DNA from 3 places in the Streptomyces sp. NPDC006314 genome. Region 1 is predicted to be linked to each of the others. Evidence: riboswitches for the same ligand, from Rfam matches in the RefSeq annotation. Region 1 holds a riboswitch; each other region holds the start of a gene.

Region 1 (3,262 bases):
TCGCCGGCCGCGCCGACGAATTGTGCCGCTACGCCGTCCTGTTCGGCGACCCGCAGCTCGCCCTCACCGCCGTCCAGCGCGTCCTGGAGGTGACCCCCGAGGAGGTGCAGGAGGTCGCCAAGGCCCGCCTGCGCCCCGACAACCGCGCTGTCCTCGTCTACGAGCCGAAGTCCCCGGAGGCCGTCGAGGACGCCGAGATCCCGGAGGATCCGGAGCAGGAAGCGACCGTAGAGGCCGGTAACGAGAACGAGGAGACGGCCAAGTGACCGAGCTCGCCGCAATGGACTTCCACCCCCAGCCGCAGCCGGGCGAGGCCAGGCCGTGGGCGTTCCCGGCCCCTGAGCGCGGCACGCTCGACAACGGCCTGACGGTGCTGCGCTGCCACCGCCCCGGCCAGCAGGTCGTCGCCGTCGAGGTGCTGCTGGACGCGCCCCTGGACGCCGAGCCGGCCGGCCGGGACGGCGTCGCCACGATCATGGCGCGCGCCTTCTCCGAGGGCACGGACAAGCACTCCGCCGAGGAGTTCGCCGCCGAGCTGGAGCGCGCGGGGGCCACGCTGGACGCGCACGCCGACCACCCCGGTGTGCGCCTGAGCCTCGAGGTGCCCGCCTCCCGCCTGCCCAAGGGCCTCGGCCTGCTCGCCGACGCCCTGCGCGCGCCGGCCTTCGCCGAGAGCGAGATCGAGCGACTGGTCCGCAACCGCCTGGACGAGATCCCGCACGAGCTGGCCAGCCCCGCCCGCCGGGCGGCCAAGGAACTCTCCAAGGAGCTGTTCCCGGCGACCTCCCGTATGTCCCGCCCGCGCCAGGGCACCGAGGAGACCGTCGAGAAGATCGACGCGGGGGCCGTACGCGCCTTCTACGACCGGTACGTGCGCCCGGCCACGGCCACCGCGGTCGTGGTCGGCGACCTCACCGGGGTCGACCTGGACGCGCTGCTCGGCGACACCCTGGGCGCGTGGAACGGCACCCCGGGCGAGCCCCGGCCCGTGCCGCCGGTGACCGCCGACGACACCGGGCGCGTGGTCATCGTGGACCGGCCCGGCGCCGTCCAGACGCAGCTGCTCATCGGCCGGGTCGGCCCGGACCGGCACGACCGCGTGTGGCCCGCCCAGGTGCTCGGCACCTATTGCCTCGGCGGCACCCTCACCTCCCGCCTGGACCGCGTCCTGCGCGAGGAGAAGGGCTACACCTACGGCGTGCGCGCCTTCGGGCAGGTCCTGAGGTCCGCCCCGGACGGCACCGGCGCCTCGATGCTCGCCATCAGCGGCTCCGTGGACACCCCCAACACCGGCCCGGCGCTGGGCGACCTGTGGAAGGTGCTGCGCACCCTCGCGGCCGAGGGCCTGACCGACGCCGAGCGGGACGTCGCCGTGCAGAACCTGGTCGGGGTGGCGCCGCTGAAGTACGAGACGGCGGCGGCCGTCGCGAGCACCCTTGCCGACCAGGTGGAGCAGCATCTGCCCGACGACTTCCAGGCGACGCTGTACCAGCAGCTGGCCGCGACGGGCACGGTGGAGGCCACCGCGGCCGCCGTCAACGCCTTCCCGGTGGACCGGCTGGTGACCGTCCTCGTCGGTGACGCGGCCCAGATCAAGGCGTCGGTCGAGGCGCTGGGCATCGGCGAAGTCACCGTCGTCGCCGCGGAGTAGCGGCACGCGCGCGTGGGGCCCTGACGACCTATGGGTCGTCAGGGCCCTCTGCTGTTCCACTCGCTCCCACAGATGCCCGATTTGGGGCGGAGGTTGCCTGTCTGCCCTGTGGGATGCGCTACAAAATCCCGGATTCGTTTGAGGATTGAAGGCAGGCTTTCGTAGCGTCATCCGGGCTGTTCGTCAGGCAGTGCGCCGCACCCGCGGCACCGGACAGTCATCGCCGAGTCCCCGTACGGCGCGAGCCAGGGGAGCCGGGGACCCATCGTCCCTGGGGTGAATCGGGCGCCCGCGCGAGCGCGAGGGGGCCCGTAGGAGACCTTCCTGCTCCGAACCCGTCAGCTAACCCGGTAGGCGAGAGGGAAGGAAAGGACCAGCCACTTCATGGCGTTCATGTGCGCCACCGGGAAGCACCGCAAGCCCGGCCGGGTCAAGCGGACCACCGCTCAGGCGGCCGGTATCGCGGCCCTCACCACCACCGGTGTCATCGGCACCCTCGCCGCCTCTCCGGCGCTCGCCGCCGAGAACCCCGCGGAGCAGACCGGTCTCACGCCCGTCCTCACCGTGAGCGACGACGTGGCCGAGCAGATCGACGCGCAGGCCGCCGCCCAGAAGCAGGCCGCCCAGCAGAAGGCGGCCGAGGAGGCCGCGGCCAAGGCGGCCGCGGAGAAGGTCAAGCAGGAGCGTGAGGCCCAGGCCCGCGCAGCCCGCGAGGCCGAACGCAAGCGCCTGAACGCCTTCGTCGGCCCGATCGCGCACTCCTTCGTCTCCACCGCCTACCGGGCCAGCAGCTCCCTGTGGTCCTCCGGGTCGCACACCGGCATCGACTTCCACGCGGCCAGCGGCACGTCCGTCCACGCGGTCGGCTCCGGCACCGTGGTCTCCACCGGCTGGGGCGGCGCGTACGGCAACCAGATCGTGATCCGGATGGCCGACGGCATGTACACCCAGTACGGCCACCTGTCGTCCATCGGTGTCACCGTGGGCCAGAAGGTCACCCCGGGCCAGCAGATCGGCCTGTCCGGCGCCACCGGCAACGTCACCGGCCCGCACCTCCACTTCGAGGCCCGTACGACTCCCGACTACGGCTCCGACATCGATCCCGTCGCCTACCTCCGCGAGCACGGCGTGAACGTCTGACGCCCCCGCGCACGGCATGCGAAGCCCCGGCTCACCGAGCCGGGGCTTTCGCCGTTTTTCGCAGTGTCCGCCGGATCCGCTGTCCAAAAAATATCCATGGATTCCGGCCCGCCGTCGGAAATTCCCGCTCATTGCAATAGAGTCACGGAACACACGTCCATCGTCGACGTTTCACGGGGATTAAGGCGGAGGTCGGTCATGCGTATTCCGGCGCACTCGGTGTGCACGGCCATCCGGGACGACATCGTCGCGGGTGTCTACGGGCGCGGCAGCCGCCTCACCGAGGAAGTCCTGGCCCGCCGCTACGGCGTCTCGCGCGTCCCCGTCCGCGAGGCCCTGCGCACCCTGGAGGCGGAGGGCTTCGTGGTGACCCGCCGGCACGCGGGCGCGTGCGTGGCCGAGCCCACCGAGCAGGAGGCCGCCGACCTGCTGGAGATGCGCATGCTCCTGGAACCGCTCGGGGCCGCGCGG
Region 2 (3,262 bases), on a different contig from region 1:
CGCCTGGCGGGAGCCGGACACCTTCGTCGCGGCGGCCGACGGCACGGGCGCGTTGCTCGACGGGGGAGCCGAGGTCGTCGTACTCCCGGAGTTCGAGGCGCTCGCCAAGGCCCCGAACGCCCATCTGCTGGGCTGAGACCCGGCCCGGGACCGGCAGGAGCAGGGCTCGCGGGAAACCGATGTGCATTCTGACCTGCGCGTGGCGTACAGTAGAGACACAACGGCGCGGGGTGGAGCAGCTCGGTAGCTCGCTGGGCTCATAACCCAGAGGTCGCAGGTTCAAATCCTGTCCCCGCTACTGAAGACTCAGGGCCGGAATCCATCAGATGGATTCCGGCCCTGAGTGTTTTCCCGGATGTCCGGGGGCTTCCGCCCAGTGGCATACGTCACAGCCGGTCATCCGGTCGGTCCACAGCGGTCGCCGCGCGCCCCCGTCCCCGCAAACCTGGACATACGTCGGACACGTGGGAGACAAGCGGTGCGCCCTGGTGAGGTCGAGGAGAACGCGTACGCCAGGGCGGGCGGCCGGCTTCCCGGCGACCCCGTACCCGACCCGGGCCTCGGTGACGCGCCCGCACCGGCGCGCAGGACCCGCCGCCGCCCGAGCCCACGCACCCTGGCCCGCGCCCTGCCCGCCCTCCTCATCGCCGGCGGCGTCCTCTACGGCGTGCTCACCCCCGAGAACTTCACCGCCGTCCCGTTCCTCACCGCCGCCCCGCTGATCGCCGCACCCCTGTCCTCACTGCGCACCACCGTCCTGACCGGCCTCATGGCCCTCGCCTCCGTCTACGCCGTGCACGCCCAGGCCGGCGACCACCCGGCCGTGGCCGCCGTCACGGACGTGGTCACCGTGGCCACGGTCGCCCTGCTGGCCGTCGCCATCAACCGCGTGGTCCGCCGCGGCGACCGGCGGCTCGCCTCCGCCCGGGAGATCGCCGAGGCCGCACAGCGGGCCGTCCTGCCCGAGCCCGCCGCGCGCATCGGCGGCTTCGAGATCGCCGCCTGCTACGAGGCGGCACGCCAGGACGCGTTCATCGGAGGCGACCTCTACGCGGTGCAGGACAGCCCGTACGGCGTCCGGCTGGTCGTCGGGGACGTGCGCGGCAAGGGCTTGGGCGCGGTCGCCGCCGTCGCCGTGCTGATCGGGGCGTTCCGCGAGGCGGCCGAGCAGGAGAGCACGCTGGAGGCGGTCGCCGAGCGGCTGGAGCGGGCGCTGGCCCGCGAGGGCACCCGGCGGGACGGCATCGACGCGCTGGAGGGGTTCACCACCGCCGTCCTCGCCGAACTCCCGCACGGCGAAGGCGTCGTACGCGTCGTCAACCGCGGCCATCCCCCGCCACTGCTGCTGCACGCCGACGGCACCCTGCGCACCCTGACCGCGTACGAGCCGGCGCTGCCGCTCGGCATGGGCGACCTCGGCATGTGGCCCGACCGGACGCTGGAGGCCGGCTTCCCGAGCGGGGCCACCCTGCTGCTCCACACCGACGGTCTCTCCGAGGCCCGGGACGCCCACGGCCGGTTCTACGAACCCGAACGGCGGCTCGCCGGGCGCGTCTTCCCCGACCCCGGCGCGCTGCTGGACCGGCTGGCCGAGGAGGTGCGGCGGCACACCGGCGGCGGTATGGCGGACGACATGGCGCTGCTGGCCGTACGGCAGCCATGAACACTCTCACCCCTGGTGACCGAATGACCGCAGTCCGTAGGCAAACTGAGTCACCACCAAAATCTCTGTGACTCCTGAGCCCCGCCAACTCGCCCTATTTGCAGTGGTCCTGTGGGGTAAGTCCACGGCCGGAAACGTTAACGATCAAGCCGAACGGCTTGGAAAGTGCCTGGCACGTCTATTAACGTTCGATAACGCAGCGCGGTCGTCCCAGCCGTCACAAGAGACGGCTCCGTGCGCACGCGCCGAATCCCGCGAGGGAACCGGGGAACCACCACCTTGGGGTGAATCACGCGAACGCCGATGTGAACTCGCTGAGTCCACGTCTGGTTTACGCGCGTAGGAGACCTTCCTGCTCCGAACCCGTCAGCTAACCCGGTAGGCGGAGGAAGGAAAGGAGTACGCCTGCGTGGCGTCCAACCGGCCTGCCCCAGAAGCCCCGTTCATACCGGCGGAAGCCGGGACCGAGACCTTCGGTTACGGTTCCTACCGCGCCGAGGAGGGCCCCTGGGAGGAATGGAACCCCACCGAGGACTCCATCGCCCCGCTCCGCGGCCGGCACCGCGTCGCCAAGCAGCGCGGCGGGTTCGCCCGCAGCTCCACCGTCCTCGGTGTCGGCGTGATGGCCGCGGTCGGCGCGGGCGGTATGGCCAGCGCCAACACCGGCAAGCCGCCGGTCTCCATCTCCCTGCCGGACCTGCCCTCCGTCGGCTCGCTCTTCGAGGACGACTCCTCCGCGGCGCCCGCGGCCACCACCACCGCGCTCAGCGACGTCGGCGTGACCACCGCCGACGCCGAGCAGAACGGCGACGCGGGCGAGACCCTGCGCAACCGGATCATGGCCCAGGCCGAGCAGCAGCAGAGCAAGGCCGACAGCAAGGCCACCGTCGCCGCGCTCGCCGCCGCCGAGAAGCAGACCGCGGACGCTGCCGCCAAGGCGGAGAAGGACGCCGCCGCCAAGGCCGCCGCCGCCAAGGAGAAGGCGGAGGCCGACGCCGAGAAGGCCGCCGAGGAGAAGCGGCTGGCGGAGCTGGCCAAGCAGTACGCGCTGCCGACGTCCTCGTACACGATCACCTCGACGTTCGGCCAGGCCGGCTCCATGTGGTCCTCCGGCTACCACACCGGCCTCGACTTCGCCGCCCCCACGGGCACTCTCATCAAGGCCATCCACAGCGGCACGATCACCCAGGCGGGCTGGGCCGGCTCCTACGGGTACCGCACGGTCCTCACCCTCGACGACGGCACCGAGCTGTGGTTCTGCCACCAGTCCTCGATCAACGTCACGGTCGGCCAGAAGGTCTCCACCGGCGATGTCATCGGCCGCGTCGGCGCCACCGGCAACGTCACCGGCCCGCACCTGCACCTGGAGGTCCACCCGGGCGGCCAGCCCACCGGCATCGACCCGGCCGCGTGGCTGCGGGACAAGGGCCTCAACCCCTGACGTCCGTCCCCCGGGAGCCCGTGAGGCACCCTTGGCGGGAACTCGGCGCCGGCGGCGGAATGAGATCATCCACCGCCGGCGTTGGCGTAGAGCATGACTTCTCTTCGCACACTCGGCTCCTCCGACCTCGAGGTCTTCCCGCTCTCCCTCGGCGGCAA
Region 3 (3,262 bases), on a different contig from region 1:
GGGCGGGGTGTCGACGTCGTCGTCGGCGCGCTCGCCCGTGCCGACCAGTTCGCGGACCAGCGCGTACTGGGCGTGGTTGGTGTCCTGGTACTCGTCGACCAGGACGTGCCGGAAGCGGCGGCGGTAGTGCTCGGCGACGTCCGGGAAGGCCCGCAGCAGGTGGACCGTCGTCATGATCAGGTCGTCGAAGTCGAGCGCGTTCGCCTCGCGCAGCCGCGACTGGTACAGCGCGTAGGCCTGGGCGAGGGTCTTCTCGAAGCCGTCGGTTGCCTGGGCGGCGAAGTCCTCCTCGTCGATCAGCTCGTTCTTCAGGTTGCTGATCTTGGCGCTGAAGGACTTGGGCGGGAAGCGCTTGGGGTCGAGGTCCAGGTCGCGGCAGACCAGGGCCATCAGGCGCTTGCTGTCGGCGGCGTCGTAGATCGAGAAGGAGGAGGTGAAGCCGAGCTTCTTCGACTCGCGCCTGAGGATCCGGACGCACGCGCTGTGGAAGGTCATCACCCACATCGCGTTCGCGCGCGGGCCGACGAGCTGCTCGACGCGCTCCTTCATCTCGCCCGCGGCCTTGTTGGTGAAGGTGATCGCGAGGATCTGGCCCGGGTGTACGTTCCGCTCGGCGAGCAGGTGGGCGATGCGGTGGGTGAGCACGCGCGTCTTGCCTGAGCCGGCGCCGGCGACGATGAGCAACGGGGAGCCGGCGTGCACGACCGCGGCGCGCTGGTTCTCGTTCAGCCCCTCCAGGAGTGCCGCCGCGTCGATCGGCGGGCGGGGGGCGCCGTCGCGGTAGTAGGCGTCCCGGTCCGGCGGCACGTCGAACTTCCCGCCGAACAGATCGTCCGGAAGCGACTCCGGAACGTGATCGTCCTCGGGCGGCGGCGGGGGCTCCTCCTCGCGCCCGCGAGGGGCCTGGAGGTCCGCCAGGAAGCTGTCGTCAAAGAGGCTGCTCATCGCTCTCCGAGTCTAGGGCTCCCCACCGACAACCGATCCCCGTCCCCGGAACACGGCCCCCGCGAGCGAGCCCGCTGCCGGATGCCGCCGGGCGGCCGGCCCCCGCCTCACCGGCCCCGATTCCCCCTCACGCTGCGGAAGCGCCTGGTCACGTCCACGTGAACCCGGCCTCGGGTCACGGAAATGTATCGGACATACCGCACACCAACCTTCACAGGAGACACACGAGTTGGCTAGGTTGCCGTCAGGCCGCACGACCACTCTCCGGCGAACGTCGCCGGGCCGCGCGGCCTCCGCCGAGTCCGGCGCGCCCCGCACGGTGCCCGGAGCCGGGGACCCACCGATCCTGGGGTGAATCGGCCGACTCCCGCCCGGGACGACGCCGTAGGGCAACCCTTCCGAAGCACCCGCCCGAACCCGACAGCTAACCCGGTAGGCGGCACGTTGGAAGGAGTCGCCTCCCTTGGCGTCGCACCGCAAGCCGCGCCCCGCCGGCACCCGTGGAACGGGCCTGCGCGGCCCCGCCCTCGCCACCGCTGCCTTCACTTCCGTGGCCGTCCTGTCCCAGACGGCCGAGGCCGCCCCCGCCGACGACGGCAGGCCGAGCCTGGAGGAGATCGAGAAGAAGATCGACGAGTTCTACCGCCGGGCCGACTCCGCACCGGAGGAGGAACCGGTGGCCGGGCAGCGGGCGCATGCCGAGGATCCGCGTCAGGAGGGTGCCCGGCGCGCGAGCCGGCTCGCCAAGGCCAGGGAGGGGCGGATGCCGTTCGCGGCCGCCCCGGACACGGCCGCCTCCCTCCTCGCGGAGTACCCGCAGGACCACTTCGCGCAGAGCAGGGTGATGAACCGGCTGGCCTCGCGTGTGAAGGGCGCGGCCGAGCGGGGCAAGGCCACCAGGAGCCCGGAGACGCCGGCCGCCTCGCGCTACGACGTGAAGGCCGCGAAGGCCGCCGTCCAGCACAAGCTCGCCACCGCCCAGGAGCTGCTGTCCCGGCTCACGGCCCAGGAGGGCCAGCGGCCCGCCGCGCTCGGCCGACGGCACCTGCCCGGTCCGCGGGTGCACGGGTCCCCGGGCTCGGGGCAGGCCACCAAGGCCGAGAAGGCGATCGCCTTCGCCCGGGCCCAGATCGGCAAGCCGTACGTGAGCGGTGCCAGCGGACCCGGCTCCTACGACTGCTCCGGCCTCACCCAGGCCGCGTGGAAGGCCGCCGGCGTCACCCTCCCGCGTACCGCCCAGGACCAGGCCGCCACGGGCACCCCGGTCCCCCTCTCCGACGCGCGCGCCGGTGACCTGGTCTTCTTCCACGACGACAGCAGTCATGTCGGCCTCTGCACGGGCAACGGGATGATGATCCACGCCCCGGAGCCGGGCGGGTATGTCCGCGAGGAGTCCGTCGACCGCGGTGGCGAATCGATCATCCGCAGCGTGGTGCGGCCGGGCTGACCGTTCTCGTTCGGGCTCCACCCGCGCCGCACCGGCGTTTCTGCGCTCCACGCGCGTGTGCCCTGCCCGGCGGGATGCGCGCGGCCGCCTTGCATCGGGCGCATACCCGGCTCTCGGGTCTGCGTGCGTGGGGGGGGCGGCCTCCCGCGGCCGGGGCCGCCCTGGCGGCGAGCGGCATCCTGCCGGTGGGCCTGCGTCCGGCCGGCGACGAGACGGTCTCCCGGGTGGTGCCTGCGGGGTGAGGGCCGGCGTCGATGCGTGGCGCTGGGCCGGCTCCGTCCTGCGGATGTCCGGCGAACGGCGGCGATCGATGGCCGGGGCGGAGAGTCCGGGGGCGCTGACCACCGTCGCCGTGACGACCGCGGCGGGGCACCCGGCTCCCGACGCCGGGCCGGCAGACCTTGGCCGAGGCCCTGTCCGCGCTCGCGGCGCTGCTCTGGCCGGTGCCGTTCGTCCTCGTCGTACGGCGCTGGAAGCGGCGCATGCCGGGAGCGGGGTTCCTGTGCCGTTCCGGCCGGGCCTGGTGCTCTGCGTCCTCGCCCTGGCCCACTTCGACCCGCGGCGACTGCTGGAGGGCGCCGGAGGACCACTGGATCGCGGGCGGGGCACTCGGGGTGTCGGCGCCGGCCGGGGCGACGCTGCTCGCCGCCGGCAGCGGGCGCCTGTACCTGTGGGACGACGACGATCGCGGCGTGCTGCGCACTGTGACGGTCGCGCCGCTCGTCCTGGACCTGGCCTGGTACCCCGTGCTGCCGGCGGCCGGGCTACGACAGCGGTGGGCGACACGCCTCCACCCTGACCCGCGCCCGGTTCACGGCGGTCCCGGGCGTGGCTCGCGGTCGCCGCCGGTGCGGTGCTCGCGGCCCGCGC

The links. Region 1 has a riboswitch for cyclic di-AMP ahead of ABZ079_RS10175 (M23 family metallopeptidase). Riboswitches for the same ligand answer to the same signal wherever they lie in the genome.
Region 2: linked by a shared signal. The riboswitch ahead of ABZ079_RS05680 (M23 family metallopeptidase) and the one ahead of ABZ079_RS10175 (M23 family metallopeptidase) in region 1 are both predicted to bind cyclic di-AMP.
Region 3: linked by a shared signal. The riboswitch ahead of ABZ079_RS02115 (C40 family peptidase) and the one ahead of ABZ079_RS10175 (M23 family metallopeptidase) in region 1 are both predicted to bind cyclic di-AMP.

Annotation. Positions count from the first base shown of each region.
Region 1 covers NZ_JBEXRL010000004.1:468,149-471,410, reverse strand. Annotated here, with positions in the region: gene ABZ079_RS10185 (pitrilysin family protein) at 1-266, shown strand, start outside; gene ABZ079_RS10180 (pitrilysin family protein) at 263-1,651, shown strand; cyclic di-AMP (ydaO/yuaA leader) riboswitch at 1,863-2,023, shown strand; gene ABZ079_RS10175 (M23 family metallopeptidase) at 2,036-2,791, shown strand; gene ABZ079_RS10170 (GntR family transcriptional regulator) at 2,990-3,262, shown strand, end outside.
Region 2 covers NZ_JBEXRL010000003.1:20,442-23,703, reverse strand. Annotated here, with positions in the region: gene ABZ079_RS05695 (dihydrofolate reductase family protein) at 1-136, shown strand, start outside; tRNA gene ABZ079_RS05690 (tRNA-Met) at 225-298, shown strand; gene ABZ079_RS05685 (PP2C family protein-serine/threonine phosphatase) at 479-1,663, shown strand; cyclic di-AMP (ydaO/yuaA leader) riboswitch at 1,897-2,065, shown strand; gene ABZ079_RS05680 (M23 family metallopeptidase) at 2,073-3,104, shown strand; gene ABZ079_RS05675 (aldo/keto reductase) at 3,198-3,262, shown strand, end outside.
Region 3 covers NZ_JBEXRL010000001.1:470,397-473,658, forward strand. Annotated here, with positions in the region: gene pcrA (DNA helicase PcrA) at 1-945, opposite strand, end outside; cyclic di-AMP (ydaO/yuaA leader) riboswitch at 1,230-1,401, shown strand; gene ABZ079_RS02115 (C40 family peptidase) at 1,409-2,392, shown strand.